3 regions of the Dorea hominis genome follow, and region 2 is predicted to be linked to each of the others. Evidence: riboswitches for the same ligand, from Rfam matches in the RefSeq annotation. Region 2 holds a riboswitch; each other region holds the start of a gene.
What was found. Region 2 has a riboswitch for glycine ahead of H8S07_RS04935 (GrdX family protein). Riboswitches for the same ligand answer to the same signal wherever they lie in the genome.
Positions count from the first base shown of each region.

Region 1: linked by a shared signal. The riboswitch ahead of gcvT (glycine cleavage system aminomethyltransferase GcvT) and the one ahead of H8S07_RS04935 (GrdX family protein) in region 2 are both predicted to bind glycine.
Region 3: linked by a shared signal. The riboswitch ahead of H8S07_RS08570 (serine hydroxymethyltransferase) and the one ahead of H8S07_RS04935 (GrdX family protein) in region 2 are both predicted to bind glycine.

Region 1 is NZ_JACOOY010000005.1:148,000-159,018, forward strand. It holds gene H8S07_RS05530 (vitamin B12 dependent-methionine synthase activation domain-containing protein) at 1-305, shown strand, start outside; gene H8S07_RS05535 (homocysteine S-methyltransferase family protein) at 332-2,731, shown strand; gene asnA (aspartate--ammonia ligase) at 2,796-3,803, shown strand; gene H8S07_RS05545 (4Fe-4S dicluster domain-containing protein) at 3,918-5,429, shown strand; gene alaS (alanine--tRNA ligase) at 5,519-8,158, shown strand; glycine riboswitch at 8,396-8,491, shown strand; gene gcvT (glycine cleavage system aminomethyltransferase GcvT) at 8,633-9,721, shown strand; gene gcvH (glycine cleavage system protein GcvH) at 9,809-10,189, shown strand; gene gcvPA (aminomethyl-transferring glycine dehydrogenase subunit GcvPA) at 10,227-11,019, shown strand, end outside.
Region 2 is NZ_JACOOY010000005.1:20,264-31,282, forward strand. It holds gene H8S07_RS04930 (alanine/glycine:cation symporter family protein) at 1-1,255, shown strand, start outside; glycine riboswitch at 1,519-1,631, shown strand; gene H8S07_RS04935 (GrdX family protein) at 1,820-2,206, shown strand; gene H8S07_RS04940 (glycine/sarcosine/betaine reductase component B subunit) at 2,274-3,554, shown strand; gene grdB (glycine reductase complex selenoprotein B) at 3,575-4,885, shown strand; gene trxB (thioredoxin-disulfide reductase) at 4,926-5,870, shown strand; gene trxA (thioredoxin TrxA) at 5,919-6,236, shown strand; gene grdA (glycine/sarcosine/betaine reductase complex selenoprotein A) at 6,314-6,784, shown strand; gene grdC (glycine/sarcosine/betaine reductase complex component C subunit beta) at 6,918-8,456, shown strand; gene grdD (glycine/sarcosine/betaine reductase complex component C subunit alpha) at 8,471-9,625, shown strand; gene H8S07_RS04975 (InlB B-repeat-containing protein) at 9,756-10,901, shown strand; gene H8S07_RS04980 (GNAT family N-acetyltransferase) at 10,956-11,019, shown strand, end outside.
Region 3 is NZ_JACOOY010000009.1:81,360-92,378, reverse strand. It holds gene folK (2-amino-4-hydroxy-6-hydroxymethyldihydropteridine diphosphokinase) at 1-662, shown strand, start outside; gene H8S07_RS08575 (NUDIX hydrolase) at 735-1,235, shown strand; glycine riboswitch at 1,470-1,580, shown strand; gene H8S07_RS08570 (serine hydroxymethyltransferase) at 1,661-2,908, shown strand; gene H8S07_RS14460 (hypothetical protein) at 3,251-3,556, shown strand; gene H8S07_RS14455 (hypothetical protein) at 3,697-3,891, shown strand; gene H8S07_RS08560 (glycosyltransferase family protein) at 4,018-5,577, shown strand; gene H8S07_RS08555 (glycosyltransferase family 2 protein) at 5,565-7,784, shown strand; gene H8S07_RS08550 (glycosyltransferase family 2 protein) at 7,804-8,949, shown strand; gene H8S07_RS08545 (glycosyltransferase family 2 protein) at 8,951-9,928, shown strand; gene H8S07_RS08540 (glycosyltransferase family 2 protein) at 9,909-11,019, shown strand, end outside.

The DNA.
Region 1 (11,019 bases), 130 kb from region 2:
TGTTAGAAGAGTATTTGGATGAGAGGCAGGAAGAGATACGCACAGAGATGAAAAAACAGAACTTGTATCTGCGCCCGCGATTCAGCCCGGGATACGGTGATTTTTCCATTCTTCACCAGCGAGAGATTTTAACATTGATGGAGGCATCGAAGAAGATTGGTCTGACGATGACAGAAAGCAGTATGCTCACACCGACAAAATCAGTAACCGCTTTGATCGGTCTTAGTACGACGCAGGAGAACTGTCATCAGAAAGGTTGCGAGGTCTGTGGAAAGAAGGACTGCATTTATCGCAGAGAATCATAGAAAATCAAAGATAAAGGAGCAAGAATATGCTATTAGACAGGCTGGGGAAAGAGCTTTTGTTTTTTGATGGAGGAACAGGAACTCTTTTGCAGGAAAATGGATTAAAACCGGGAGAACTTCCGGAAACATGGAGCATTGAGCATCCAGATATAATGGTTCAGATTCATAAAAAATATTATGAATCTGGAAGCGATATTGTACTGAGTAATACATTTGGCGCAAATGCATTGAAGTTTCACGATTCGCAGTATTCACTGGAAGCGATTGTGAATGCTTCTGTTGCAAATTTAAAGAAAGCGGCAGAAGAAGGTGTTACGGATGGAAGAGAAGTGTATGCAGCACTTGATATCGGACCGACCGGTAAATTATTAAAACCAATGGGAGATCTGGACTTTGAGGATGCCTATAATGCATTTAAAGAAGTTACCATTTATGGAGAAAAAGCCGGTGCAGACCTGATCCACATTGAGACAATGAGCGATACTTATGAGGTGAAAGCGGCAATACTGGCTGCAAAAGAGAATACATCACTACCTGTATTTGCAACGATGATCTTTGATGAAAAAGGAAAACTTCTCACAGGTGGAGATGTTCCGTCTGTAGTTGCGATGCTGGAAGGGCTCCGCGTAGATGCACTCGGTATTAACTGTGGTATGGGACCGGAACAGATGATGCCGATCCTTGATGAGATTTTAAAATATACTTCCGTTCCGGTCATTGTCAAGCCTAACGCCGGACTTCCGAAACAGAAGGACGGAGAAGTTTATTATGATGTAGATCCGGAAGAATTTTCCGAATATATGATAAAGATTGTTGAGAAAGGCGCTGCTGTGATCGGAGGCTGTTGCGGTACAACACCGGAGCATATCCGCCAGATGATTGCAAGCGTGAAAGCATCCGATGCATGGAGCAGAAGAAAACTGCCGGAAGTTTGTGAGAGAACGATCGTATCTTCCTACGGAAAAGCAGCATTTTTAGGTGAGAAGCCGCTGATCATCGGAGAGCGTATCAATCCAACCGGTAAGAAAAAGTTTAAACAGGCGCTCAAAGATCACGACATGGATTATATTCTGCGTGAAGCGATTTCCCAGCAGGATCATGGAGCACATATCCTGGATGTCAATGTCGGACTTCCGGATATTGATGAAGTAGAGATGATGCGTGAAGTTGTCATGAACCTGCAGAGTATTACAAGCCTGCCACTTCAAATCGATACAGTTGACCAGCAGGCAATGGAAGCCGCTATGCGTATCTATAACGGAAAACCGATGGTAAACTCCGTGAATGGAAAGCAGGAGTCCATGGATCAGGTATTCCCACTGATCAAAAAGTATGGCGGAGCAGTAGTAGCGCTGACAATTGATGAAGACGGGATTCCACAGACAGTTGAAAAACGTGTGGAGATTGCCGGAAAGATCATTACAGAAGCAGCAAAATATGGCATCCCGAAGAAAGATATTGTTATCGATGTTCTTACAATGACGATCAGTTCAGAACCGGAAGGCGCCCGGATTACATTGGAATCTCTGAGAAAAGTCAGGGAGATATATGGAGTCTGTACGGTGCTTGGAGTATCGAATATTTCATTCGGACTTCCATACCGCCCGGCAGTCAATTCCAATTTCTACACAATGGCAATGCAGAACGGTCTGAGTGCAGGAATTATCAATCCTCTGTCAGAAGATATGATGCGTTCATACTATTCTTATTGTGCATTGATGAACTATGATGAGAACTGTGAAGAATATATCAGACAATACGGAAGCGTAAAGGCAGACAAACCTGTTGCCAAAGATACGCAGATTACGCTCAAGAGTGCAATTGAAAAAGGATTAAAAGAAGAAGCGCATCATGCAGCCTATGAGCTTGTAAAGACGATGGCACCGCTTGATATTATCAATGAGGAGATGATTCCGGCTTTAGACGGAGTTGGAAAAGGATTTGAAAAAGGTACGGTATTCCTTCCGCAGCTCTTGATGAGTGCAGATGCTGCTAAGATTGCATTTGCGGTATTGAAGGATGAACTGGCAAAGAGCGGCACAGAAGAAGAGGAAAAAGACAAGATCATTCTTGCAACTGTAAAAGGAGATATTCACGATATAGGCAAGAATATCGTGAAAGTACTTCTTGAAAATTACAGCTTTGATGTTCTGGATCTTGGAAAAGATGTACCGCCGGAATTGATTGTTGAGACAGCAGTAAAAGAAGATATTAAACTGGTTGGATTAAGTGCGCTTATGACGACAACTGTAGTCAGCATGGAAGAAACGATCAGACAGCTCAACAAAGAAAAGCCGGATTGTAAAGTTATGGTAGGCGGTGCAGTCCTAAATCAGGATTATGCAGACCAGATCCATGCAGATTTCTATGGAAAAGATGCAATGCAATCCGTATACTATGCACAGAAAGTATTCGGACGGGAATAGACAGATAAGAAGATTCATAACAATAGAGCAAACATAAAACAAGTCACAGCTAGGAGGAAGAAACATGGCATTAATATTACCTGAAAAATATGACCCTCATCTTTCGGTAAGAGAGACGCAGGAAGCAATCAAGTACATTCGCGACACATTTCAGAAAGAATTTGGAAAAGAGATGAATCTGGAAAGAATTTCAGCGCCTCTTTTCGTTACAAAGAAGAGCGGACTGAACGACAATTTGAATGGCGTGGAGCGTCCGGTACAGTTTGATATTGCAGGGATCAAAGGAGAAGATGTAGAAGTTGTACAGTCTCTTGCAAAATGGAAACGTATGGCCCTTCATGAATATGGGTTCAAACCAGGCGAAGGACTTTATACAAATATGAATGCAATCCGCCGCGATGAAGAACTGGATAATCTTCATTCCTGTTATGTTGACCAGTGGGACTGGGAGAAAGTAATTACAAAAGAAGAGCGTACAGTTGAGACATTAAAAGATACCGTGCGTACAATTTTCAAAGTGATCAAACATATGGAGCATGAAGTATGGTATAAGTATCCACAGGCAGTGAAACATCTGCCGGACGGAGTGACGTTTATCACTTCCCAGGAGCTGGAAGACCGTTATCCGGATAAGACACCAAAAGAACGAGAAAATCTGATTACGAAAGAATACGGTTGTGTATTTGTTATGCAGATCGGTGACAAGCTGGCAAGCGGGGAGCCGCATGATGGTCGTGCACCGGATTATGATGACTGGCAGTTAAATGGAGATATCCTATTCTGGTTTGAAAATCTGAACTGTGCACTGGAGATTTCCAGCATGGGTATCCGTGTAGATGAGAAATCTCTTGCAGAACAACTAAAAAAAGCCGGATGCGAGGAACGCAAAGAACTGCCGTATCATAAGATGCTTTTAAATGGAGAATTGCCGTATACGATCGGTGGAGGTATCGGTCAGTCAAGACTTTGTATGCTGCTTCTGGATCGTGCCCATGTCGGAGAGGTTCAGGCAAGTATCTGGCCGGAAGAAATGAAAAAGACATGCAAAGAGCATAATATCGTATTACTGTAAGTTGTATTTAATTCTGTACATGCGGGAATATTGACACTGTATTAACGATTTTTTATACTTAAAGGAGTTTATGAGAAATTCTATTAGGAAAGAGAATCAGGAGGATGTGTCAATATGATCAGAGGATTAGATACGACAGTCAAACGTTTGAGACGGAAAGTATTCGAAGAAGTTGCAAGACTTGGCTTCGAGGCAAATGATGAGACGCTTTGTGACGACATGGAAGCAATTCCATATGCTATGGTGAATGAAGAAAGCCCTGTTTACAGGGACAGCATTTACAGAGCCAGAGCAGTTGTCAGGGAGCGTCTTCGTCTTGCTATGGGATTGTCACTCCGTCCGGAGAACAAACCGGTTCATCTGACTGCCGGTGTGGAGGCGAGTAATATTTCGGACAAATACTATGAGCCGCCGCTTATGCAGGTCATACCGTCAGCGTGTGCAGCATGTGAGGAACGTGGATATGAAGTGAGCAATATGTGTAAGGGCTGTCTGGCACATCCGTGTATGGAAGTCTGTCCGAAGAGTGCAATTTCCATGGTAAATGGTAAATCTCACATTGACCAGGAAAAATGCATCAAGTGTGGAAAATGCAAATCCGCCTGTCCGTATGACGCAATCTCCTGTAAGGCAAGACCTTGCAAAATGGCATGTGGTGTAGGAGCAATTGAGTCAGATGCTATGGGAAGAGCTTACATTAACAATGATAAATGCGTATCCTGCGGAATGTGTATGGTAAACTGTCCGTTTGGTGCGATTTCTGATAAATCGCAGATTTTCCAGTTAGCGCATGCACTGAAAGATGGTGAAGAGATTGTTGCCGAGATTGCTCCGGCATATGCAGGACAGTTTGGAGATAATATCACGCCGAGAAATCTAAAAGCGGCACTCAAGGAACTTGGTTTCTCGGAATTTTATGAAGTTGCACTTGGAGCAGATATTGGTGCTGTTGCGGAGGCGCATCATTATGTGGAAAAAGTTGTGACAGGAGAACTGCCGTTCCTTCTTACATCTTGCTGTCCGTCATGGGCGATGCTTGCTAAGAAGTATTTTCCGGATCTCATTGATCAGGTATCACAGGAGTTAACGCCGATGGTTGCGACTGCACGTACGATCAAGCAGAAGCATCCGAATGCCAAAGTGGTATTCATCGGACCGTGTGCGGCAAAGAAGCTGGAAGCGATGCGCCGGGATGTGCGAAGTGATGTGGATTTTGTTATTACATTTGAAGAACTGCAGGCAATGTTCGATGCTAAGAATATTGACCTGACACAGTATGAAGCAGAATCGTCTTTCCATGATGCGACCGGAGCAGGAAGAGGGTATGCAGTAGCAGGAGGCGTTGCAGAGGCAATCGAGAAATGTATCCATGAGTATTATCCGGATGTAGAAGTAAATATCGAACATGCGGAAGGACTGGCTGAGTGTAAGAAGATGCTTGCTCTTGCAAAAGCAGGACGCATGAACGGATGCCTGATTGAAGGAATGGGATGCCCAGGAGGATGCGTGGCAGGTGCAGGAACAAATATTCCGGTTCCGAAAGCGCAGAAGAATATCAAAGAATTTGTAAAAGCATCCACGAAAAAACTTCCGCCAAAAGAATTGGCAGAGATTGAATTAAAGTAAAAAAGAAGAAATGTGCAAAGATGCCTGTCGTTGACAAACGGCGGGTATCTTATTATAATTAGGAGATAGTGAGTTTGGAGGAGGAAATTATGCAAAAATACGGAGTAAATGAATTACGTAGAATGTTCCTTGAATTTTTTGAAAGTAAAGGACATTTGGCTATGAAAAGCTTTTCACTGGTGCCGCACAATGACAAGAGTCTGTTGCTTATCAATTCCGGTATGGCGCCGTTAAAACCATATTTTACAGGACAGGAGATTCCACCAAGAAAGAGAGTGACAACCTGTCAGAAGTGTATCCGTACAGGAGATATCGAGAATGTAGGAAAGACTGCAAGACACGGTACGTTCTTCGAGATGCTTGGTAACTTTTCGTTTGGAGATTATTTTAAACACGATGCAATTCACTGGACATGGGAGTTTTTGACAGAAGTTGTAGGTCTTGATCCGGATCGTCTGTATCCATCTGTTTATCTTGAGGACGATGAAGCGTGGAAGATCTGGAATGAAGAGATTGGGATTGCACCGGAGAGAATCTTCAAGTTTGGCAAGGAAGATAACTTCTGGGAGCATGGTTCAGGTCCTTGTGGTCCATGTTCAGAAGTATATTACGACCGCGGTGAGAAATATGGTTGCGGACGTCCGGATTGTACAGTAGGATGTGAATGTGATCGGTACATGGAAATCTGGAATAACGTATTTACACAGTTTGACAATGACGGACACAACAACTACACAGAACTTGAACAGAAGAATATTGATACCGGTATGGGACTGGAGCGTCTTGCATGTATTGTGCAGAATGTAGATTCTATGTTTGATATCGATACAATGAAAGCACTGCGCGACCATGTATGCCGCATTACAGGTGTATCTTATGGAACAAGCGATGAGACAGATGTTTCTCTCCGTGTTATCACGGATCATATCCGTTCTGTCACGTTTATGATCTCTGACGGAATTATGCCGTCCAACAGTGGAAGAGGTTATGTGCTGCGTCGTCTGTTGCGTCGTGCCTGCCGTCATGGACGACTGCTTGGCATTGAGAGAGCATTCCTCGTAGAACTGGCACAGACTGTTATCGATGGTTCCAAGGATGGATATCCGGAACTGGAAGAGAAAAAAGACTTTATTTTCAATGTCATTGCAAAAGAAGAAGCGCAGTTTAACAAGACGATCGATCAGGGACTGTCTATTCTTGCTGACATGGAAGCAGATATGAAAGCAGAAGGTACAACCGTACTTTCCGGAGAGAATGCATTCAAGCTTTATGATACTTATGGATTCCCGGTGGATCTGACAAGTGAGATCCTGGAGGAAAAGGGACTGACATATGATAAAGAAGGCTTTGAAAAAGCACAGAAAGAACAGCGCGCGAAGTCCGAAGGAACTTTTGGAACACACAGTTACAGTGGTACAGACGCAAGCGTTTATGATGCGCTTGATCCGGAACTGACAACAGAATTTGTCGGATATGACAATATGGAAGCAGAGTCAGAAGTTACAGCACTTACAAGTGAAGAAGAGATTGTAGATGCACTCTCTGACGGAGAAAAAGGAACGGTCATTGTAGCGAAGACTCCGCTCTATGCAACAAGCGGTGGACAGGAAGCTGATAAAGGTGTGATCCGCAGTGCAGACGGTGAATTTGTAGTAGAAGATGTTGTAAAACTTCTCGGTGGCAAATTCGGACATGTCGGTCATGTGACAAAAGGCATGATCAAAATCGGTGATAAAGTGACACTGGAAGTTGATCGTGAGAACCGTGCACTTGCTGCAAATAACCACAGTGCAACACATCTGTTACAGAAAGCACTCCGCATGGTGCTTGGAACACATGTAGAACAGGCTGGATCTCTGAACAATGCGAACAGACTTCGGTTTGACTTTACGCATTTTTCTGCTATGACAGAAGAACAGCTCAAAGAAGTAGAGGCAATCGTCAACAGAGAAATTCGTAATCATCTTCCGGTTGTTGTGCGCAACATGCCGATCGAGGAAGCGAAAAAGACAGGAGCAGCGGCTCTGTTTGGTGAAAAATACGGAGATATTGTACGTGTTGTCAGCATGGGAGATTTCTCTATTGAGTTCTGTGGTGGTACACATGTGGCAAATACCGGTGATATCATGGCATTTAAGATCCTTTCCGAGTCCGGTGTCGCAGCCGGTGTGCGCCGTATTGAAGCACTGACTTCCAAAGGACTGATGGATTATTACGAGGAACAGGAGCAGAAACTTCACGAAGCTGCGAAGATGTTGAAGACAACTCCGGATAATATAGAAGAGAAGATCAGTCATCTGCAGGCTGAGAATAAGGCATTAAAGAGCGAAGTGGAGAGCCTGAAGGGCAAGCTTGCCAAAGATGCTATAGGTGATGTGATGAATCAGGTGACAGAAGTTGTCGGTGTGAAACTGCTCGCCGCAAAGGTAGAAGGCGTGGATATGAACGGACTCCGTGATCTTGGTGACCAGTTAAAAGACAAGCTTGGCGAAGGTGTTGTCGTGCTTGTATCGGCTACAGATGGTAAAGTCAGCCTGATGGCTATGGCTACCAAAGGAGCAATTGATAAAGGCGCACATGCAGGTAATCTGATCAAGGCTTGTGCATCATGCGTTGGCGGTGGTGGTGGTGGCCGCCCGAATATGGCCCAAGCTGGGGGCAAGAAGCCGGAAGGCATGAATGATGCACTCACAAAAGCGAAAGAAGTACTGGCTGAACAGCTTGCATAAGTGCACTTTAGAAGTATGAAAATACGCAGATAATAGTACAATAAAATACAATGAAAATAAAGAAAGATAGATTTTCTACAAAAAAGTGAAAATGTATCTTTCTTTTTTATAGATAATAACTATAATGACTGTTGCAATTGCCTATAAATAACAGAAAAGTTAAAAAATAAACAATTATTGACAGATAATTTAAGGGCTGTTACAATAAGCCTGTCAAAATAAAAGAAAAGTGATCGGGTGATGAACCTAAGAGAGATTATTAGCAATAAGCAATAGCGCCGAAGGGGCAAGAAGTAATTCGAAACTCTCAGGCAGAAGAATTGGGTTCGGACGAAGCTCTGAAAGAAAGCAGACAGGGAGGCAGAAAGTCCTGAAATAGGATATGTCTCTTATTTTTTTGCTCCGACAAACTTTTAACGGAACAAGACCCGCTGACAGAGCAGTTCATGATGAGAAAAAAGGAGGATTTTTATCATGGAATTAAAAACGCCACTCTATGATGCACATGTGAAGGCAGGAGGTAAGATCGTACCATTTGGAGGTTACCTTCTTCCGGTACAGTATGAAGCAGGTGTAATCAAAGAACATATGGCTGTTCGTACTCAGGCAGGACTATTTGATGTATCTCATATGGGAGAAGTTTTATGCGAGGGAAAGGATGCACTTGCAAATATCCAGATGATACTGACGAATAACTTTGACAATATGGTGGATGGACAGGCAAGATACAGTCCGATGTGTAATGAACATGGCGGAACAGTAGACGATCTGATTGTTTACAAACATTCCGATGATCATTACTTTATTGTTGTCAATGCAGCAAACAAAGATAAAGATTATCAGTGGATGTTAAATCATCAGTTTGGAGAAGTCAAATTTACAGACGTATCTGCTCAGTATGCACAGCTTGCACTGCAGGGACCAAAAGCAATGGATATCTTAAGAAAGCTGACAGCAGAAGAGAACATTCCTCAGAAATACTACCATGCAGTATTCGACACAGAAGTAGCCGGAATCCCATGTATCATTTCCAAGACAGGATACACAGGTGAGGATGGAGTAGAATTATATCTGCCAAGCGAGTATGCAGAGAAGATGTGGGATACACTTCTTGAAAATGGAAAAGAAGAAGGACTTATTCCGTGTGGTCTTGGAGCAAGAGATACACTTCGTATGGAAGCAGCAATGCCACTTTACGGTCACGAGATGGATGATGATGTTTCACCGCTGGAGACAGGACTTGGATTCGCAGTGAAGATGAAAAAAGATGACTTTATCGGTAAGAAAGCTCTGGAAGAACATGCAGAACTAACGAGAAAAAGAGTAGGTCTGGAAGTTATTGGAAGAGGAATCATCCGTGAACATCAGGATGTATATGCAGACGGCAAAGTGATCGGACATACAACATCCGGTACAAAAGGTCCTTTCATTGACAAGGCTGTCGGAATGGCATTACTGGAAACTGACTATACAGATGTCGGAACAAAATTACAGGTGGATGTCAGAGGACGTATGGTTGATGTAGAAGTTGTAGCACTTCCGTTCTATAAGAGAGCAAAATAAATATAAGGATGCCAGGGAAAAGGTCTGAAACCGAGGGTATCACAAACAGGGGCATATTATATCATAAAAGAAAAGGAGATTAAAACAATGGAATTAAGAGCAGAATTAAAGTATTCAAAATCACACGAGTGGATAAAAGAGGATGGAGACGTAAGCGTGATCGGATTAACAGATTATGCACAGTCTGAATTAGGAGATCTTGTATTTATAAACCTTCCGGAAGTTGGAGATGAAGTAACAGTCGGAGAAGCATTCGCAGATGTTGAGTCTGTAAAAGCAGTATCTGATGTATTCTCACCGGTTTCAGGTGTTGTAACAGAGATCAACGAAGAACTGTTAGATGCTCCGGAATCTATCAACGAAACACCTTATGATGCATGGTTTGTAAAAGTTGGTGAAGTAAAAGAGACAGAAGAACTGTTAGATGCTGACGCATACAAAGCATTTGTAGAAAGCGAAGAGGCTTAATACATAAGAATGTGAAGAAAGGCGGTGGATAAAGAACATGGGTAGTTATGTTCCAAACACATTAGATGAGCGAAAAGCGATGCTGAATGAAATCGGATATGAGAGCATCGATGATTTATTCCGCCACATCCCGGAGCAGGTTAAGATCCAGGGCGGCTTAGATATTCCGGAAGGAATGTCAGAGATGGAAGTTCTGAAAAAGATGAAAGAAATCGCAAAGAAAAATAAAGTATTTCCGACAATCTTCCGTGGTGCAGGCGCATACAGACACTATATTCCGGCTATGGTAAACAATGTCATTTCAAAAGAAAATTTACAGACTGCATATACACCGTATCAGGCAGAGATCAGTCAGGGAATCCTGCAGTCCATCTTTGAGTATCAGACAATGATGGCAGATCTTACAGGAATGGATGTATCCAATGCATCTGTTTATGACGGAGCTACGGCAGCAGCAGAGGCGGTTGCAATGTGTGCTGACAGAAAACGTAAGAAAGCATTTGTTTCAGCAACAGTAATGCCAAGTGTGTTAGAAGTTATTAAAACATATTGCTTCGGTAACGAATTAGAAATCGAAGTAATTCCGGAAAAAGACGGAGTGACAGATATTGATTATCTGAAAGAACATATTGATAAACAGGTAGCATGTGTGCTGATCCAGCATCCAAATTATTATGGAAGCTTGGAAGATGCACAGACAATCGGCGAAGTGGCACACGAGGCAGGTGCTAAATACGTTATGAGTGTGAATCCGATTTCTCTTGGAGCACTGAAGACACCAAGAGAGTATGGCGCAGATGTTGCAGTTGGCGACGGACAGCCACTCGGAC
Region 2 (11,019 bases):
TATTCAAGTACGTGGATTTGGAGAAGGAATGCGCCGGACTTTTGGCGGCCTGTTCAGTAAAAAAGGCAATGCTGACAAAGATGGAATGTCATCATTCCAGGCACTGGCAACAGCAATTGCAGCTCAGGTAGGAACCGGTAATATCGCCGGAGCGGCGACCGCTCTTGCAATCGGAGGACCGGGAGCTATTTTTTGGATGTGGATTGCAGCATTCCTGGGAATGGCAACGATCTTTGGCGAGGCTGTACTTGCACAGAAGTATAAGCAGGTAGGATCTGACGGAGAGATCACAGGAGGACCTGTATATTATATCCGTGCAGCATTTAAAGGAACGTTTGGAAAAGTACTTGCCGGAATTTTTGCAGTATTGATCATCCTGGCGCTTGGATTTATGGGTAATGCAGTACAGTCCAATTCCATCGCAGCAGCCTTCCATACAGCATTTGGTGTGCCACAGGCAGCAGTTGGTGTTGTAGTTGCACTGATCGCGTTATTTGTATTCGTAGGTGGTATGCAGCGTATCGCAAAAGTAACAGAGACGATCGTACCGATCATGGCAGCTTTCTATATTCTTGGTGCGCTGATTGTTATTATTTATAATTATAAGAATATTCCATATGCATTCCAGGCAATTGTCGTTGGAGCATTTAATCCGTCAGCAGTATCCGGTGGTGCTGTGGGTGCGACATTAAAACTTGCGCTTACAAAAGGTGTTGCAAGAGGATTGTTCTCTAATGAGGCTGGTATGGGTTCTACCCCACATGCGCATGCAGTTGCAAAAGTAGATCATCCGGTCGAGCAGGGATTTGTTGCAATGATCGGTGTATTTATCGATACGTTTATCGTACTAAACCTGACAGCATTTGTAATTATTACAACGAAGTCTATTCCAAGTGGTAAGACAGGTGCAGAGTTAAGCCAGTATGCATTCTCTACATTGTATGGAAAAGGCGGAGATATCTTTATCGCGATTTGTATGTTCTTCTTCGCATTTTCAACAATTATTGGCTGGTATTTCTTTGGACAGGCAAATATTAAGTATCTGTTTGGACCAAAAGCTGTAAAAGTATATTCCGTATTAGTTGCTGTGTGCGTAGTGCTTGGATCACTTGCACAGGTAGATCTCGTATGGAATATGGCAGACTGCTTCAACTCCATGATGGTAATTCCGAACTTTATCGGTCTGATTGTTCTGAGCGGTACGATTAAGAAGTTGCATGATGATTACTATCAGAACTTTAAAAAGAATAAATAGATATTATCTATAAGTGGATGAAATGCAGGACAATCATAAATGTCGTTTTTTATAGACGCTTTTAATAAATATTATAAAATCAACTAATAAATATAACAAAAATTAGGAATGAAAATTGTGCATACTCACCAAAATAATATTAATTAGTATAATGGGTTGCAAAAAAAGTTACAATAAGTTATTATAGACATAGGCAATAAATAATATAAAAAATGTCTATGAAAATTGTGTAATGATTTTCTATGAAAAGAATATTCGTGGGATGATGTTTTCCAAGAGAGAGTTGAACGGATCAGCCGCCGAAGAGGCAAGCCGGACATACATGGTGGGTATGCAAAAAGGTGAAACTTTCAGGCAAAAGGACTGGAAAATGTACCACATTCTGAATCTTGTGCTGTGTGATAAAGCTTATCGATGATTTCAATTTATCAGGGCAAAAGACAGGAAGGACGCCGTAGATATAATTGTATATCTGGACGTCCTTTTTTATTTGGAATACCGATGACTTTTATTGTATTTATCGATTGCCGAGGCAACAGGCCGGAAAGGAGGATACGGTTCAGGATGAACAGGGGGAAATATATAGTCTTGACCAATAATCCACTGGTCTTCGATAAGCTTGAGAAGACACACGAAGTAATATATCTGGAAACTACTTATGAAGGACTTCTCCGGGAAGTCAGAGACAGAATACATGACGGACATTTACTTCTGACGCATCCGTTATCCGGAAGCGTGAAGCCAAATGAGACACCATACAAATCGGTTTTGATTTCAGCTGGAAAGGAGGAAGTGGACAGAAGGTCGCTTACGATTATAGAAAATGCAATCGATGCATGCCATAAATTCCAAGATAAGACTGGACGATATGGAGAAAGCGTACTGGAAGATTTTCAGTTGATTGACTGGACTCTGCTGGAAAGCGGCCTGGCATCAGCAGATGCCTGGTAAGTCATTGAGTGAGGTTGTCGAGCGTTGCAGCTTAAACAATATAATTTTTTTAAGGAGGGAACTTAAAGTGAGATTAGAAATGGGACACATTTACATCAAGGATATTCAGTTTGCATCTGAGTCAAAGATTGAAGACGGAATCCTTTATGTATCCGAAGAAGCCGTTAAGGCAGTAGCTCTTGAGGACGAAAAGATTAAGAGCGTATCATTTGACATTGCAAAACCGGGTGAGTCTGTAAGAATCACACCTGTTAAAGATGTTATCGAACCTAGAGTTAAAGTTGAAGGAAGAGGAGGAATCTTCCCGGGAGTTATCTCTAAAGTAGACACAGTTGGAGAAGGAAAGACTTACGCATTAAAAGGAATGGCTGTTGTTACAGCTGGTAAGATCGTGGGATTCCAGGAAGGTATCATTGATATGACAGGTCCTGGAGCAGATTACACACCATTCTCCAAGACATTAAACCTGGTTATGGTATGTGAGCCAATTGACAATATCAAACAGCATGAATACGAAAAAGCAGTTCGTTTCGCTGGATTCAGAGTTGCAACTTACATTGGTGAGTTAGCACGTGATCTGACACCGGATGAGACAAAAGTTTACGAGACATGCACAATCAAAGAAGGAATGGAAAAATATCCGGACCTGCCGAGAGTTGCATATGTACAGATGCTTCAGAGCCAGGGACTTCTTCATGACACATATGTATATGGTGTAGATGCTAAGAAAATCGTTCCTACAATTTTAAGCCCTACAGAGATCATGGACGGAGCAATTGTTTCCGGTAACTGTGTATCTGCATGTGATAAGAACCCTACATATGTTCATCTGAACAACCCGGTTGTACATGACTTATTTGAACAGCACGGAAAAACATTAAACTTTGTTTGCCAGATTATCACAAACGAGAACGTATATCTTGCTGATAAACAGCGTTCTTCTGACTGGACAGCAAAACTTTGCAAGATGTTAGACCTGGATGGAGTTATTGTATCTCAGGAAGGATTCGGTAACCCGGATACAGACCTTATCATGAATTGTAAGAAGATTGAAGCAGAAGGCGTTAAGACTGTAATCATCACAGACGAGTATGCCGGACGTGATGGAAAATCTCAGTCACTTGCTGATGCTGATCAGGCTGCTGATGCAGTAGTAACAGGCGGAAATGCAAACCAGGTAGTTATCCTGCCGAAACTTGACAAAGTAATTGGAACTCTTGACTATGTAACAAAGATTGCTGGTGCAAGTGAAGAGACACTGCGCGAGGACGGATCTCTTGAAGTTGAGCTTCAGGTTCTGACAGGCGCAACAAACGAAACTGGTTTCAATAAACTGAGTGCAAGATAAGGAATGGAGGATATAGAATAATGGCTAAATTAAAAGTTGTTCATTACATCAATCAGTTCTTTGCACAGATTGGTGGAGAAGAAAAAGCAGATTACCCGGTTGAACTGCGTGTTGGCGAAGTTGTTGGACCAGGTATGGCATTAACACAGAATTTTAAAGATGAAGCAGAGATCATTGCAACAATCGTATGTGGTGACTCTTATTTCAACGAGAATCTTGAAAAAGCAAAAGCAGAGATTCTTGAGATGGTTAAAGAACAGGCTCCGGACATCTTTATTGCAGGACCGGCTTTCAACGCTGGACGTTACGGAGTTGCCTGCGGTACTATCGCAGCAGCAGTTCAGGAAGAACTTGGTATTCCTTCCCTGACTGGTATGTATGTAGAGAACCCAGGTGCTGATATGTTTAAAAACCAGGTATACATGGTCTCTACAAAGAACAGTGCAGCAGGTATGAGAGACGCTGTTAAGAAGATGGCTCCTCTGGCTGTTAAACTTGGAAAAGGTGAGAAAATCGGTTCTTCTGCAGAAGAAGGATATATGCCGAACGGTATTCGTGTAAACTTCTTTGAAAAAGAAAGAGGATCTCAGAGAGCTGTTAAGATGCTCATTAAGAAACTGGCTGGAAAACCTTTCGAGACAGAGTTCCCAATGCCAGACTTCGACAGAGTTGATCCGAATCCGGCTGTAAAAGACCTTGCACATGCTAAGATCGCATTAGTTACTTCCGGTGGTATCGTTCCGAAGGGAAATCCGGATCACATCGAAAGTTCAAGTGCTTCCCACTATGGTGAGTATGATATTACAGGTGTTACGGATCTGACAGAAGACACATATGAGACAGCTCATGGTGGATACGATCCAGTATACGCAAATGAAGACGCTGACCGTGTACTTCCGGTTGATGTTCTTCGTGATATGGAAAAAGAAGGAATTATCGGTGAGTTACATCACTTATTCTATACTACAACAGGAAATGGTACTGCTGTTGCATCTGCAAAAGCATTTGCTGATGAATTCTCTAAGAAACTGGTAGCTGATGGGGTAGATGCAGTAATCCTCACATCTACTTGAGGTACCTGTACACGTTGCGGTGCAACGATGGTAAAAGAAATTGAGAGAGCAGGAATTCCGGTAGTACATATCTGTACAGTAACACCAATTTCCATGACAGTTGGTGCTAACAGAATCGTTCCGGCTATCGCAATCCCTCATCCACTTGGAAATCCGGCACTGGATAAAGATGAGGAAAAAGAACTTCGTCGTAAGATCGTAGAGAAAGCTCTGAAAGCTCTTACAACAGAGGTTGACGGACAGACTATTTTCGAGTAGAGTATGAGAATACTATTAATGAAAAGGAGACGTAACAGACATGGATAAGATTTATGATGTTATCGTTCTTGGTGCAGGACCTGCCGGATTAGCGGCAGGACTGTATGCAGGAAGAAGTCGTCTTTCTGTACTGATTCTTGAAAAAGGACAGGACGGAGGACAGATTGCAATCACAGATGAGATCGAGAACTATCCGGGACAGATCGTAGAAGGTGAGTCCGGACCGTCCCTGATCGCAAGAATGACAGAACAGGCAGCTAAATTCGGAGCTGAGCGTGTATCTGACACAATTACAGAAGTATCTCTTGAGGGAGATGTAAAAGTGTTAAAGAGCTCAAAAGCAGAATACAAAGCAAGACATGTCATCCTCGCTACAGGAGCTCATGCAAGACCAATCGGATGCAAAGGGGAAGCAGAGTTCACAGGAAAAGGTGTTTCTTACTGTGCAACATGCGATGCAAACTTCTTTGAGGATTTCGAGGTATACGTAGTTGGTGGAGGAGACTCCGCAGTAGAAGAAGCTATGTATCTGACAAAATTTGCAAGAAAAGTTACAATCATTCACAGACGTGACGAACTTCGTGCTGCAAAATCCATTCAGGAAAAGGCTTTCAAGAACCCAAAACTGCACTTTATGTGGGATACAGTTGTAGAAGAAGTCGGTGGAGATGATATTCTCCAGTGGATGAAAGTGAAAAATGTGAAAACTGGTGAAGTTACAACAGTGGAAGCAGATGAAGAAGACGGAATGTTTGGTGTGTTCGGATTTATCGGAACAGTACCGAATACAAAACCGTTTGAAGGAATTATCGACATGGATGAGCGTGGATACATCAAGACAGATGCAGACATGCATACAAACATCCCGGGTGTATATGCAGCAGGTGATGTTCGTGTGAAGAGCCTGAGGCAGGTAGTAACTGCAGCAGCTGATGGAGCAATCGCAGCCGTTCAGGTTGAGAGAAGTATGTCAGATTATTTCTAAAACCTTTTTAATTCGTCAAATTTTGTATTTAATAAGGAGAGATAAGCAATGTTAGAAGTAGATAAGAAAACATTTGAAGAAGAAGTATTAAAAGCAGAAGGATATGTATTTGTAGACTTTTTCGGTGATGGATGTGTTCCATGCCAGGCTCTGATGCCAAAAGTACATGAATATGCAGATACATATGGTGACAAGATGAAATTCACATGCCTGAATACAACAAAGGCACGTCGTCTTGCAATCTCTCAGAAAATCTTAGGTCTGCCGGTTATGGCAATTTACAAAGACGGAGAGAAAGTAGAAGAGCTGGTAAAAGATGATTGTACACCAGAGTCTATCGAAGAGTTGATTAAGAAATACATCTAATCTGGATGTTGTTTCTATAATCATAGATATTTGATCAAGTTGTTAGTATACAATACAAGAAAGGAGAAAGAGTAATTATGGCTATTTTAGAAGGCAAAAAAGCAATAATTATCGGAGACCGTGATGGAATTCCGGGACCGGCTATCGCAGAATGCGTAAAAACAGCTGGTGCTGAAGTAATTTTCTCATCAACGGAATGTTTCGTCTGAACAAGCGCAGGCGCAATGGATCTGGAAAACCAGAAGAGAGTAAAAGAGTTCGCAGAGGAGTATGGTGCAGAGAACTTAGTAGTAGTTCTTGGTGCAGCAGAAGGCGAAGCTGCAGGTCTTGCAGCTGAGACTGTAATGTTAGGCGATCCTACTTTCGCAGGTCCATTGACAGGAGTCCAGCTTGGACTTACGACTTATCACGTATGTGAGCCAGAGATCAAAAAGGAATTTGACGAAGCAGTTTATGATGAACAGGTAAGCATGATGGAAATGGTTCTTGACGTAGACGACATCGTAGATGAGATGAATGCTATCAGAGAGCAGGCAGCAGAAAACTAATCATTTTTTGTTAAAGATCATGTTGTGTTTAGAGGGCGAACCCGGTGCGATCCCCGCATAAGGGGAGCCCTCTTTTTGTCTTGATTGTATACGACAAAGTAAAAGTTTACGTAAAAGGAAAGGTGGAAAACCAATGAACAGTGTAATTAAGGGAGCAAGCTATGTATTAGCACACACTCCAGATATGGTTTTATATAATGGAACAACTCAGACAACAGAAAGAATCGTTAACCCGGAATCAGAGTATCTGAAAGAGGTACCGAAGCACTTACGTTCTTATGAGGATGTTGTAGCTTACTGGCCGAACCAGACATACATCGGAAATGCTCATCCGGATCAGTTAGCTGAGATTGAGTTCCCATACTTCGACAAGAAGATGGAAGGCGCAGAGCGTTATGGAAAATATGGTGAGATCATGCCGGAAGAAGAGTTCCTTCTTTTAGTTCAGGCTTGTGATATGTTTGAAGTAGTAAGACTGGAGAAAGCATTCGTAGCAGCACACAAAGATGCATTTGCAGCTGACCCGGTTATCACTGAAGATATTGTAGCTCTGTTACATGAAGGTGTAGAGATCGATGAGATCGAAGCACTGATTAAAGACGATCACGCAGAGCCTCTTTACTTCGAAGACAAATTAGTTGGATGTGTAAAACCAGCTCATGATATCGATGTAAACTTATCTTCTCACGTTATGCATGAAAACTTAATGAGTAAAGCATCTAGTGTTTTAGCACTGCTTTACGGAGTTAAAAATGCAGGAATCGAAAAATCTGACGTAGAGTATGTTATCGATTGTGCTGAGGAAGCATGTGGAGATATGAACCAGAGAGGTGGAGGAAACTTCGCTAAAGCAGCAGCTGAGATTGCCGGACTGTCTAACGCTACAGGATCTGACGCAAGAGGATTCTGTGCAGCACCGACACACGCACTGATCGAAGCAGCAGCACTCGTTAAATCCGGAGCATACAAATGCGTAGCTGTTACAGCAGGTGGATGTACAGCTAAATTAGGAATGAACGGAAAAGACCATGTGAAAAAAGAACTTCCGATCTTAGAGGACTGCCTGGGCGGATTCTGTGTGATCATCGCAGAGAACGACGGAGTAAACCCGGAGATCGATCTGAACATGTTAGGACGCCACACAGTAGGAACTGGATCTGCACCGCAGAACGTAATCGGAAGCCTGGTAGCTGATCCGCTTGACAGAGCAGGAATGAAGATTACAGATATCGATAAATTCTCACCGGAGATGCAGAACCCGGATATCACAAAACCGGCAGGAGCAGGAGATGTACCGCTTGCAAACTATAAGATGATCGCTGCTCTGGCAGTAAAGAGAGGCGAGCTTGACAGAAAAGAGCTGGCAGCATTTACAAAAGATCACGGACTGACCGGATGGGCACCGACACAGGGACATATCCCGTCAGGAGTACCATTTGTAGGATTTGCACGTGAAGATATCTTAGAAGGAAAGATCAAAAATGCCATGATCATCGGAAAAGGAAGTCTGTTCCTTGGACGTATGACAAACTTATTCGATGGAGTATCTTTCGTAATTCACGGAAATACAGCAGCTGAAGAAGAAGCAGCATCCGGAGTATCAGAGGAAGAAGTAAAAGGCTTAATCGCAAAAGCAATGAAAGATTTTGCAGCGACCCTGATGGCAGAATAAGGGGGTACATTATAATGGCAGATAAAATTGAAAAAATGATCGCAGAGACCTTCCTTGAGATGGCGCAGGGACTGGAAACAGGAAGCTTTGGTAAAAGACCGAAGATCGCGCTTACAGGAATGGGATCTGAGCATGGCGAAGAGAATGCGATGGAAGCAGCGCTCATGGCTGCAAAAGAAGGGATTGATGTTTATTACATTGGATCTCTGGAAGCAGAAGGCGTTACAACCGTCAAAGTGGCAGATGATGAGGAAGGCCACAAAAAGATGGAAGAAATGCTGGCAAACAAGGAAGTAGACGGAGCAGTTACCATGCATTTCCCATTCCCGATCGGAGTATCCACAGTCGGACGTGCGATCACACCATCCAAGGGAAAAGAAATGTTCGTGGCAAATACAACCGGAACATCTAGTGCAGACCGTATCGAAGGAATGATCAAGAATACGATTTACGGAATCATTGCAGCAAAAGCATGTGGAAAAGTAAATCCTACAGTTGGAATCCTGAATGTAGACGGTGCACGCCAGACAGAAAAAGCATTAAAAGAATTAAAAGAAAACGGATATGACATTACATTTGCAGAGTCAGCAAGAGCAGACGGTGGATGTGTCATGAGAGGAAATGACGTACTGCAGGGAACTCCGGATATCATGGTAACAGATTCCCTTACAGGAAATATCCTGATTAAGATGCTGTCTTCATACACAACGGGAGGAAGCTATGAGGCAACAGGTTACGGATATGGACCTGGAATCGGAGAAGGATATGACCAGTTAGTCATGATCGTATCAAGAGCAAGTGGAGCACCGCTTATCGCAGGAGCTATCCGCTATGCAGCACAGCTTGTAAGAAGCAAAGTATTTGAAATCGCAAAAGCAGAGTTTGCAGCAGCAAACAAAGCTGGATTAAAAGCGATTCTTGAGGCAAGAAAGGCAGCGAACAAACCGGCAGCGGCTGAAGAAGATGTAAAAGAGCCACCGAAGGAGATCGTTACAAGCCAGATCGCAGGAATCGAAGTTATGGATCTTGAGGATGCAGTTAAAGTCCTGTGGAAACTCAATATTTATGCAGAGAGCGGAATGGGATGTACCGGACCGATCATCCGTGTATCGGATGCAAATCTTGCAAAAGCTGAAGAAGAATTAAAGAAAGCCGGATATATTAATTAGTCTGATGATAAAAAAGTCATAGTCTGACCGGGTGGCGTTTTGACAATGTGTCAAGACGCCACTTTCTTTTATTTGTGAGTCAATTTATAATGAACTTATAAGAGAAAGAACCGGAAAGGCTGGTGGCATTATGGAACTCGTATTAAAGAAATTAAATCAGGGATTGGAAGTGGAAGGAATATGTGCATTCCGCAGTAAGATGACAACAAGAAATACTGTGACCGGAATATTTGTTCTGGTAAGTCTGGCACTCTTATATCTGGGCGTGACAACCTGGAAGGGAAAAGGAGAAGGATTGCCGGATGGGGCCGCCATGCACCAGGCGGTGATAGAAGAAACACATACAGGACCGGCAGGAGCGAACCTATTTGCAGGAACAGCAGGAGCGAACCTATTTGCAGGAACAGCAGGAGCGAAAGTTAATTTTAAAGATATGTCTGAACATAGAAAAGCAGCTATGGGAATGACAGTGTCTGGAAAGACAGATGTAAAATCAGCACTTAAAACAAAAGCATCAGTTGCAAAATCGACCGCTGCAAAAGCACCAGTTGCGAGATCATCAGTTGCGAGATCAGCAACCAGAGTTTCAAAGCCTGCTATGAAAAAGTCTGTGAAGAGATCGTATGCAGCAACAGTTAGCGAATCTGAAAATGAGACAAAGGCGGCAACTGTCAAAGAATCTGTGAAGACGGCTCTTTCGGATTCTTCGGTGGCAGAAGATACAAAGAAAAAGCTGGAGACGGAAGTTCCATGGAGTGTGACACTTGATGCTAACGGTGGTATTCCGGCAATTCGTGAGTATTCTTTTGCAGAAAAGACATTTTCAGAAAAGGATTTTGAAGTACCGACAAGACCTGGAAAAGTATTTACCGGATGGTATGAAGATGTAGGATGTACAAAGCCATTTTCAGGAGTAATAGATGTGAAAAATATCCGTTTGTATGCCGGCTGGAAAGAATTTGATGGATTTGTATGTGATGCAAATGGTTACGTAACAGCATGTACCAATGCAGATACGATGCTGAGAGACGGATTTCTTGTGCTTCCAACATCTGCTTCATGCACAGGGATTGCGGCAAGTGCATTTGATGGAGTGGAAGATCGGATCATGGAAGTATATATTCCGGCGAACATTCATTATATCGCAGACGGAATTTTTGACAGACTTCCAAATCTTCTTTATATAGAAGCAGCGTCCGGAAATCCTTATTATTACAGTGAAGAAGGTGTATTGTACAGAACAACTGGAGAAATTGTTGCAACACCGCGAGGTTGATATTTGGAAAATGTGGTGATATAATGTGTTGGATTAGGTACATAGGAGCTACGCATGAGAATTCAACAAGTAAAAGACAACAAAATCCAATATCTTGATTTATTACAGTTTGCGGATC
Region 3 (11,019 bases), on a different contig from region 2:
GTGAAGTCAGTGCATTTATCACAAAATATATGAAAGAACATACCTACCAGTTGCTAGAACGGGTGGCAGAAACCCTTGCGGAAGAGATGCTTAAGAGCATATCGGGACTTTGCAAGATCGATCTGGAGATCAAGAAACCATGGGCACCGGTAGGACTTCCGCTGAAAACAGTCAGTGTTAAAATTTCGCGCGAATGGCATACAACATATATCGCACTTGGCTCTAATATTGGTGACAGTGAAACTTATCTGAATGAAGCAGTCGAAAAAATAGGACAGATTCCTACTTGTACAGTTGAAAAAGTTTCTTCTTATCTTGTAACAGAGCCTTACGGAGTGACAGATCAGCCGGATTTTTTAAATGCATGTCTGAAACTGCGGACGCTATTATATCCGGAAGAATTGTTAAAAGAATTAAACCGGATCGAGAAAGAAGCGGGCAGGGAGCGGATTATACACTGGGGACCGAGAACACTGGATCTGGATATTCTGCTGTATGATGACATCGTACTGGAAGAAGATGATCTCTGTATTCCACATGTTGAAATGCACAAAAGAAGCTTTGTGCTGGAACCATTGGCCGAAATTGCACCGTACAAACGCCATCCGGTATATGGAAAAACAGTGCGGGAAATGTTAGAGGAAATTCAGGCACAGTTATAGTATAATAAACAGGGGCAATGAGGCAGAGAAACTGCAGACAGTAATATCAAGACAGAAGAAGGAGGCAGAAGAATGGAACTTTGGGATATTTATGACAAAGACAAAAATCCAACCGGTCGCACGATGAAGAGAAATGACTGGTGCTTGAAAGATGATGAATATCATCTGACAGTACTTGGAGTAGTTGCAAGACCAGATCACACGTATCTTATCACAAAACGTGTAATGACAAAAGCGTGGGCACCGGGATGGTGGGAAGTATCCGGAGGCGCAGCACAGGCAGGAGAAACTTCGGAAGAAGCTGTTATACGCGAAGTGAAGGAAGAGACAGGGCTGGATGTAAGGAATGCGGAAGGTGGATATTGTTTCACATATCACAGAGAGAACCCGGGAGAAGGAGATAATTACTTTGTAGATGTTTATCGCTTTGTTCTGGATATTGACGAGAGTGATATACATTTACAGGAAGAAGAAACAGCGGGATACCGTTTCGCGACAAAGAAAGAAATTGAAAATCTTGCCGGAGAAGGCATTTTCCTGCATTATGACAGTATCAAAGAAGTTTTCAGATAGATTATCTATAAAATTGATAACTCTATAGATATAATAAATACACAAAAAAATGATAAAAAAATAACTTATTTTGTAATTATTGACGAAAACAAAAGCATTGTGTATACTAAGGGCAGTTGATAAGTCGGCAGATGAATTCGTGAGATACCGTATGGATAAAGAACAGGGGCTAGGCTTTATCCGAAACGGAGCCGAAGGGGTAGGCAGAAACTCTCAGGTAAAAGGAATGGATTCGGACGACACTCTGGAGAACAATATTTTTAATTGTACCGAAGAAGTAAACTGGCAGTTATATGGGGGAAAAACGATCAGCAATCTTTCAGGTAAAAGGACAGAGGCAGACAAAAGATCTTTAGTAAATGAAGCAAAGGTTTTTTGCCTGTTTTTTATTGGGGGAAACAGGCGTATCGAAGGAGGACAATAAGATGAACAGAATTGAAGATGTAACAAATTATATCAAAGAGTATGATGACGAAGTTGGAAAAGCACTGGAGCTGGAACTTGGAAGACAGAGAAGAAATCTCGAACTGATTGCTTCAGAGAATATCGTAAGCCCTGCGGTTATGCTCGCAATGGGAACAGTCCCAACAAACAAATATGCCGAAGGATATCCGGGAAAACGTTACTATGGTGGATGCGAAGACGTAGATATTCTGGAGAACATTGCAATCGAACGTGCGAAGAAGTTATTTGGCGCAGAGCACGCAAATGTACAGCCACATTGCGGAGCAAATGCTAATACAGCAGTTTATCAGGCACTCATCAAACCGGGTGATACAGTTATGGGACTGAACCTGGCACATGGCGGACATCTGACACATGGTTCACCGGTAAACTTATCAGGACTCTTGTATAATTTTGTACCTTATAATGTAAATGATGAAGGATTTTTGGATTACGACGAGATTCGTAAGATTGCACATGAGTGCAAACCTAAATTAATTGTAGCAGGAGCCTCTGCTTATCCAAGAGAGATCAAATTTGATGTTTTCGCTGATATCGCAAAAGAAGTTGGCGCATATCTGATGGTTGATATGGCTCACATTGCAGGACTGGTAGCAGCAGGACTTCACCAGAGCCCGGTTCCATATGCAGATGTTGTAACAACAACAACACATAAGACACTGCGTGGACCAAGAGGTGGACTGATCCTTTGCAAAGAAGAGCATGCAAAAGCAATTAACAAAGCTATTTTCCCAGGAACACAGGGAGGACCGCTTGAGCACATCATCGCTGCAAAAGCTGTATGCTTCGGAGAGGCTCTGAAACCAGAATTCAAAGAGTATCAGCAGCAGGTTGTTAAGAATGCAAAAGCACTTGCAGATGCTATGGTAGCAGAAGGATTTAACCTTGTAAGTGGTGGAACAGATAACCATCTGATCTTAGTTGATCTTCAGAATATGAACATTACAGGAAAAGAATTACAGAATCGTCTGGATGAAGTATATATTACTGTTAATAAAAATGCAGTACCGAACGATCCTGCAAGCCCGTTTGTAACAAGCGGAGTTCGTATCGGAACACCTGCAGTTACAACTCGTGGACTGAAAGAAGAAGATATGAAGACAATTGCAAAACTGATCAAGATGACAGTTACAGATTTCGATACAAAAGCAGATGAGATCCGTGAAGAAGTTAATAAGATCTGCACAAAATATCCGCTGTATGAATAAGAGCTGAAAACGCTTCATAGATGAATGGAATAGATCCCTTACTCAATTATAAACAGAAAAGTCCGGTGCGTTATGGAGAAGCACCGGATTTTTCTGTAGCTTTTTTCGCACCGCTGTGATAAAATACATCTACAACATATGTTGATTCATAAAAATCTAAGAGTACTTAATTTCAAAAAAATCAAAAACCATTATCAAAAGAATATCAAAACATATTCAAAAGGTTCGAGTCGAACAGGAGAATCCCAACTAAATTTACTTTCTAGCATATTAATAGAAAAGGGCGGACTGTGTAGATGTAGACGATTTTTCACTAATCCGTTATACTTAAGGAGGAAACATATGATTAAAAACGAAAAAATAAATATGGAAAATGATGCAATGCTTCAGAAGAATCAGGGTGGGAAGAAAGGTCGTACATTGAAAGATCTTAACTTGATGGACGATTTCCTGTTTGATGTTGCAACAGAAGATTTGGAAACATGTAAGACAATTATTGAGTTTGCAACAGGAAAAAGATTAAAAAGCTTGCGCTGGAAAGAAGGACAGAAAGTAATACATAATCTGCCGGGAAAACGAGGAATCCGTATGGACTTTGTTGCAGAAAAATATTCCTTAACACGAACGGAACAAATGCCGAAGAAGTAGAGCCGGAGCTAGTGGATTTTCTGCATTATATTACAGAAAGCAATGATACAGGATTGCGTGAAAACAGTGACCATCGGCTGAAGGACTTGCATCATAAAATTCAACAAATAAAAGCCAGCGATGAGATGGAGGCGAGTTTTATGAAAGCAGAGGAACGCGAAAGACTGATTAGGGAGAAAGGAAGAGAAGAGGGAAGAGAAGAGGGAAGAGAGGAAGGACGAAGACAAGTAGAATTGATAAAATTACTATTAGAAAAGAAACAGTATGATGACGCAAAGCGAGTAACGGAAGATGAAGAGTATTGTGAACAGTTATGTGAAGAATACAACATATAGATAATGCCTATAATAAAAAAAATCAATTAGACGGTCCGGAAAATGTTCTCTATAATTAATAAGATATAGAAAATGGAGATACTGTGTCTAAAATAAGAATCCAGAGGAGAAAGCGGTAAATCAGATATGGAAGATAGAAGAAAACTGGCGAACGGAAAAGAAATATGGGTCATCAAAGCCGGATTCCCGAATAATGCATCGAAGAAGAACTGGTCTGACTATTTTTTTGCCTGTACATTAAAAAAATATCTGAACAGAGCAGGCGTATATACAGTTATAGAATCCAGAGATGAATGGGAAAACGAAGGTGCAGCGGATGTTGTAGTTGCATTGCGGGGACCGGAAGCATATTATCCGGACAGAAGGGATCCGGATACCATTTACATTATGTGGAATTTAAGCCATCCGGACAGAGTTACGGTGGAAGAGTATAATGCCTATGACCTGGTCTGCATTGGTTCCGCAAAAGAAAAGTATCTGGAAGAGATCTGTAGGAAAGTGCAGGTTCCGGTACGTCAGTTGTTAATCTGTGCAGATATGGAGATCTTTCACCCGGCAAGAGTGGAGAAAGAAAAAAAATATGACTGGGTGTTTGTAGGTAATTCCAGAGGAATTAAAAGAAAAAGTGTTGTTTGGGCGCTGGAGCATCATATCCCGCTTAAGATATGGGGAAAAGGATGGGATAAGTTACTGCCGGAGCACGCCGATGCAGTCATGGCAGAGAACATTCCTAATTATATGCTGCCGGAATTGTACTGGGAGACGAAGATTACATTGAACGATCATTATGAAGACATGACGGAACATGGCTTCATGAATACTAGGATACTGGAAGCAATGGCATGTGGAGTTCCTGTTCTTTCCGATTATGTAGATATTATAGAAAAATTATTTGGAGATTCGGTACTGTTTTATACTAATGAAGAACAATTTGTAGAACAGGCAAAAAAAATACAGGTTGATTATCCTGCAATCCGGGAACGGGTAGAACAGATGTGGCAGGTGTTGCAAGAAGAATATTCCTTTGAAAGCCGTGTAGAGCAGCTGCTGACATTAAGAGAAGAATTGCAGGGAGAAAATCAAGGGATATTTGATATGTTTTATAAGAAGTTTGAGCAATTACAAAACGAAGCGGATACATTGGATTATGAGACATGGCATGATAAATATACAACAATAAAGGAAGCGTATATGCAGCTCCCGTGGATGGCGCAGAGGTCTGAAGAGCTTTTGGAAGATAAGAAGCGGATTCAATTTGAATCTTGCTTTCCGGGACTGAAAGAAAGAATAAAGGTTGCTGAAAGACAAAGAAGAGAGAGAACCTGGAAAGAGCAGGAACAGCATCTTCTTGATGAAACGGCTAAAAAAATAAAAGAAAATGACAAATTAAAAGAACGGAATCAATTTCTGGAAGAATGGAAAGACAGATTGGTGCGTGAAAGAACGGAGCTTCAGGAAAAGTTACAGCGGACTTATGAGGAAAAATCGGAGATTAACAGGAAATTGCAACAGACTTATAGTGAGAAATTCGACCGTGGTGTGGAAATTAAAGAATTAAAACAGATCAACAGAGAGCTGAAGAAGAAGATTGACGGAATCAAAGGATGTAAAACATACCGCCTTGCAAGATGCATAGGCTTCCCGGTCAGAATGTGGAGAAAATTGATAAGAGGATGGAAAAAGTAGGAAAAACAGACGTATCGGTGATTATGCCGGTATATAACACAGAACCTTATTTAAGAGAAGCGCTGGATTCGCTTCTTAAACAGACGAATCCGAATATAGAAATCATATGTGTGGATGATGGATCGACGGATGCCTCGGCTTCCATTTTGAAAGAGTATACAGAAAAGGATCCGCGTGTGCAGATACTAAGGCAAAATCATCAAGGCGCCGGAGCAGCACGGAATCTGGGAATGGAGAGTGCGCAAGGTGAATATCTGCTGTTTCTGGATGCAGATGATTTTTTCACAGATACACTTGTGGAAGAGATTGCCAAAAAAGGTAATAAAACAAATGCGGACGTGATTCTTTTTGGAGCAAGGAGGTATGATGATCTGACAGGGAGATCGGAGCACGTACCGCGTTATCTCTGGAGAAAATTACTGCCGGTACAGGAAGTGTTTTCGAGAAAGACCATGGAGGGGGAACTGTTTACACTGACAACACCTGCTCCGTGGAACAAGTCTTTCCGGCGAGAATATATTCAGGAGCAGAAACTTAAGTTCCAGAATCTTCCGAATAGCAATGATGTCTATTTTACATTAATGGCACTTGGAGCAGCGGACCGTGTGGCGGCTGTGAGAGAAGATCTGGTATATTACAGAGTCAATTATGGTGGAAGCCTGCAGAACAGAAAGGATCAGAACCCGCTTTGTTTTCTTGAAGCGTATGAATCGGTTTATAAAGAGCTGACAAGAAGAGGTATTTATGAAGAACTGGAGATAGGATTCTGCAATATGGTGGCATCCGGCTGTGTTTATAATCTCCGGACACTTCATTCGGAACAGGTGCGCCAGAAAGTGATCGATAAATTATGTTCGGACAGATTTCTGGATATGCATTTGTTGGAGCATGCGGATGAAGAATACGATATGCCTGAAAATATCAATTATCTGCGTGGACTTCCATATGCCAGAGAGGTGAGAAAAGAACGGGAACGCAGACAGAATTATGGAGCTATACGTTGCATAAAGGAAGGAAAGTCAACCGGGCATCCGGTAGTTACTGTTGTGATTGCCGCTTATAATGTGGAAAAATATCTGGAAGAGTGTCTGGACAGCATTACAGGACAGACTTTAAAAGAGTTGGAGATTATCTGTATTGATGATGGTTCCACGGATTATACACTGGGAATTTTGAAGCATTATGCAGAAGAAGATGAGAGAATTTCTGTATATACACAGGAAAACTGCGGATTGTCTGTGACAAGAAACAGAGGAATGAAAGCAGCATCCGGAGATTATATTTATTTTATGGACAGTGATGACTGGCTGGAACGGGAGGCACTGGAACAGCTTGCCGGAAGATGTCAGGAACATGATTTGGAAGTTTTATACTACGATGGCTGTGCGTTCTTTGAAGAGAAAGACATGGAGGATGTGCACAACGAATTTGACGGATATTACCAGAGAAAGGGCAACTATCCTGCTTGTTGTGATGGGAAAGAAATGTTTCAAAGGATGCAGAAAACAAAAGAGTACCGCACAAATGTAGGCATGCAGTTTTTTAAACGCCGGTATCTTGAGGAACATCATTTTGCTTTTCAGCCGGGGATTTTGCATGAGGATATAGATTTTACATTTATGACAATGCTGATGGCAGAGAGATGTGGATATTGGAAGAAGGAATTCTTCCACCGCAGAGTGCGATTGGGTTCTATTATGACGGCAAAGACCAGTTTTGAACATATTTATGGACTGATGAAGAGCTATGTGGCGATGGAACATTTTCTGGGAATCCATTCCATGCCGGAAGAGATGGCAGATGTCCTTTATGATACAATGCATACTGTATTATGGCGTGCGGCAAAACAATATTCCGAGATGCCGGAGGCACAGAAGTACGCATATGAAGGATTGTGGGGGCTGGATAAGATCCAGTTCCAGACGCTGGTGAGAGAGCATACACGGATCACGGAAAAACTGTTTCGGACATATAAGGAAAAATCCGAGATCAACCGTAAACTTCAGATCACATATGGAGAGAAATTTGACCGTGGAGTGGAGATTAAGAAGCTGAAAAAAGAACTTGCGGAAACCAGAAAAGAGCTTACAAAGACACAGAAAAAGCTGTCGGGCATCCAATATTCGGCTACTTACCGTGTAGCCAGAGTGATTGGATTTCCCATTCGTATGATACGCAAACTTTTCAAAAAAGCGAAGGAACAATAAGAAACGAGGAATTTGGAATATGAAGAAAGTATCGGTGATCATACCGGTTTATAATGTAGAAGAATATCTGGAAGAATGTATGGAGAGCGTGATTCATCAGACACTGAAAGAGATTGAGATTCTCTGCGTTAATGATGGATCAACGGATCATTCGCAGCAGATTCTGGAGCAGTATGCGAAAAAAGATGACAGGATCCGCATTATTTCACAGAAAAATGGTGGCTATGGGAAGGCGATGAACTGTGGACTGGATGCGGCGACCGGAGAATACATCGGCATTGTGGAGCCGGATGATTATGTTCCGTTAAATATGTATGAAGATTTGTATAGAAAAGCAAAAGAACAGAATCTGGATTTTGTGAAAGCTGATTTTTACCGTTTTGTAACCGCAGAGAATGGAAATAAAGAATTATATTATAATCATCTGAGTTTGAATCCGGAAGATTATAATCATGTGTTTAATCCGAGTGAAACACCGGATGCAATCCGCTTTATTATGAATACATGGAGTGGTATTTACAGAAGAGATTTTCTTGAACAGTATAAAATAAGACATCATGAGACACCAGGAGCATCTTTTCAGGATAATGGCTTCTGGTTTCAGACGTTTATCTATGCGAAACGTGCAATGATTTTAGATACACCTTATTATATGAATCGCAGAGATAATCCGAATTCATCCGTGAATAACCGTGAAAAAGTATATTGTATTAATCAGGAATATGACTATATTAAAGATATTTTAATGCGGGATGAAGCGTTGTGGAATCGTTTTCGTCATGTATACTGGTTTAAAAAATATCACAATTACCTCGGTACACTTTGGCGGATCGCAGAAGAATACCGCTATGAGTATCTGATGCGGTTCAGTGAGGAATTAAAAAGAGGAATTGCATTAGGAGATGTTAATCCGGATACATTTACAAAGAAAACATGGAATAACATTGAACGGATAGTGCAAGATCCGGAGCATTATTATAAAATGTGCGTGTATCCAAGAACCATCAATCAGCAGGTGTTCGAACAGATTACGAAGCTGGAAGAAGAAAATCAGGAACTTCGCCAAGAGATTAAAAAGATCAGGAGTTCCAAAACATTTCGTGTTGGAAAACTTCTCCTTGGAGCACCGAGTCTTTTAAAGAAGAAACTTCGTGGAGGCAGATAAAATGTGCAAAATATCGGTGATCATTCCGGTTTATAATGGAGAAACATATCTTGCGCAATGTCTGGACAGTATCATCGGACAGACGTTAAAAGAGATTGAGATCATATGTGTAAATGACGGATCGAAAGACCGGACACAGCAGATCCTTGAAAAATATGCGGAAAAAGACAGCCGTATCCAAATAATCAGTCAGGAGAACGGCGGCGCCGGAGCGGCGAGAAATGCAGGACTTCGCATTGCAAGAGGAGAATATTTATCCATTCTGGATGGAGACGATTTCTTTGAACTGGATATGCTGGAAAAAGCATATAAAAAAGCAAAAGAAAGTCGGGCAGAGCTTCTGGTGTTTGGATCAGATCAATACTACGAAACAACCGGCGAGTACAAAAGTGTGGCATGGACGATCAGGCGGCATGCACTTCCTCCATACCGCCCGATGAATTACCGACAGTTTACCGATAATGTATTCAAAGTATTTGTCGGATGGACATGGGACAAGCTTTTTCTTCGAAGCTTTGTAGAGGAACAGAGGCTTTATTTCCAGGAACAGCGCACATCAAACGATCTGCTATTTACCTTCCTTGCTATTGTGACCGCAAAGAATATAGAGATTCTGGATGAAGTACTCATCCATCAGCGCAGAGACAATCAGAATTCGCTGTCTAACACAAGAGAACAGTCATGGACCTGCTTTTATGAAGCACTTCTGGAACTTCGAGAGGAGTTGAAAAAAAGAGGACTCTATCATGAACTGGAGCAGGACTATATCAATTATGCATTGCATTTTTCGCTCTGGAATCTGGAGACGCTGAATGGCCCAAAGAAGAAAGAACTGTATCAGATATTAAAGAAAACCTGGTTTCACGAACTGGGAATAGACGGAAAAAAAGCGTTTTATTTTTACCAGAAGGGAGAATACCGCAAGTATCAGAATATTCGAAAGAAAAGCTGGAGAGTTTATGAACAGGAGCAGAGATAAGAACGAAGATAAAAAAATGATACAAGTGAATAATGTCAGAGAAGAGTCGGGAGAGCATGTGCCGAAGGTATCCGTGATCATTCCGTTTCATAATGCGCAGAGTCACCTGGAAGAGATGATGGATTCTGTAGAAGCGCAGACATTCCGGGAGATTGAGATTCTGTGCGTCAGTGACGGATCAGAAGATGACTCCATTAAGATTATACGTGAGCGCATGGAGAAAGATCCGAGAATTCATCTGATCGAGCAGGAAAAGCACAATGCCGGAGTTGCAAGAAACAAAGGTTTGGAATGTGCAGTGGGGAAATATGTTGTGTTCTGGGATGCAGATGACCGGTTTCATCCAAAAGCACTGGAGGAACTGTATCACAAATCCGAGCAGGTCCAGGCAGACATCTGTGTCTGTGAAGTGTGTGAATTTCGCGGGGACGGCAAATTATATGAAACAGGCGGATATCTGCAAAAAGATAAATTGCCGGAGAAAGATCCATTTAATAAATATGACATACCGGGGGATATCTTTGGCTTTGCATCGAACATGCTGTGGAATAAAATGCTTCGCAGAGCGTTCATTGTGGAAAATGAGATTACATTCCAGGATATCCGGCAGGGAAATGATACTGCATTTGTCATGCAGGCAATGTATCATGCAGAGCGGATTACAACGGTCAGTAAAGAGCTTGCTTATTATAGAATGAACAATCCAGGAAGTTTAACGTCACAGGCATCAGAGACATGGAAATGCCCATTTGAATCGTATCGTTATACATGGGAACAGTTGAAAAAGCAAGATGATTTTGCGTTGGTAGAGAAAAGTTTTCGCAATAAGATGATAAGAGGATTGTTTCGGTCTTTGAATATACAGACTTCTTTTGCCGCTTACCAAGAATTGTATGATTTTCTGAAAGAGGAGGGAATGCATGCGGTTGATCTGGAGGACGTGACAGAAGATATGGTAGAAGAACCATGGATGTATGCGGATCTCATGCGAATGAAGTCGATGTCGGCAGGAGACTTTCTTCTATGTAAAGCAACGGAACGGATGAATGACAGAGACCAGTTAAAATATACGCTTCGCAGGGTGCGCAGAA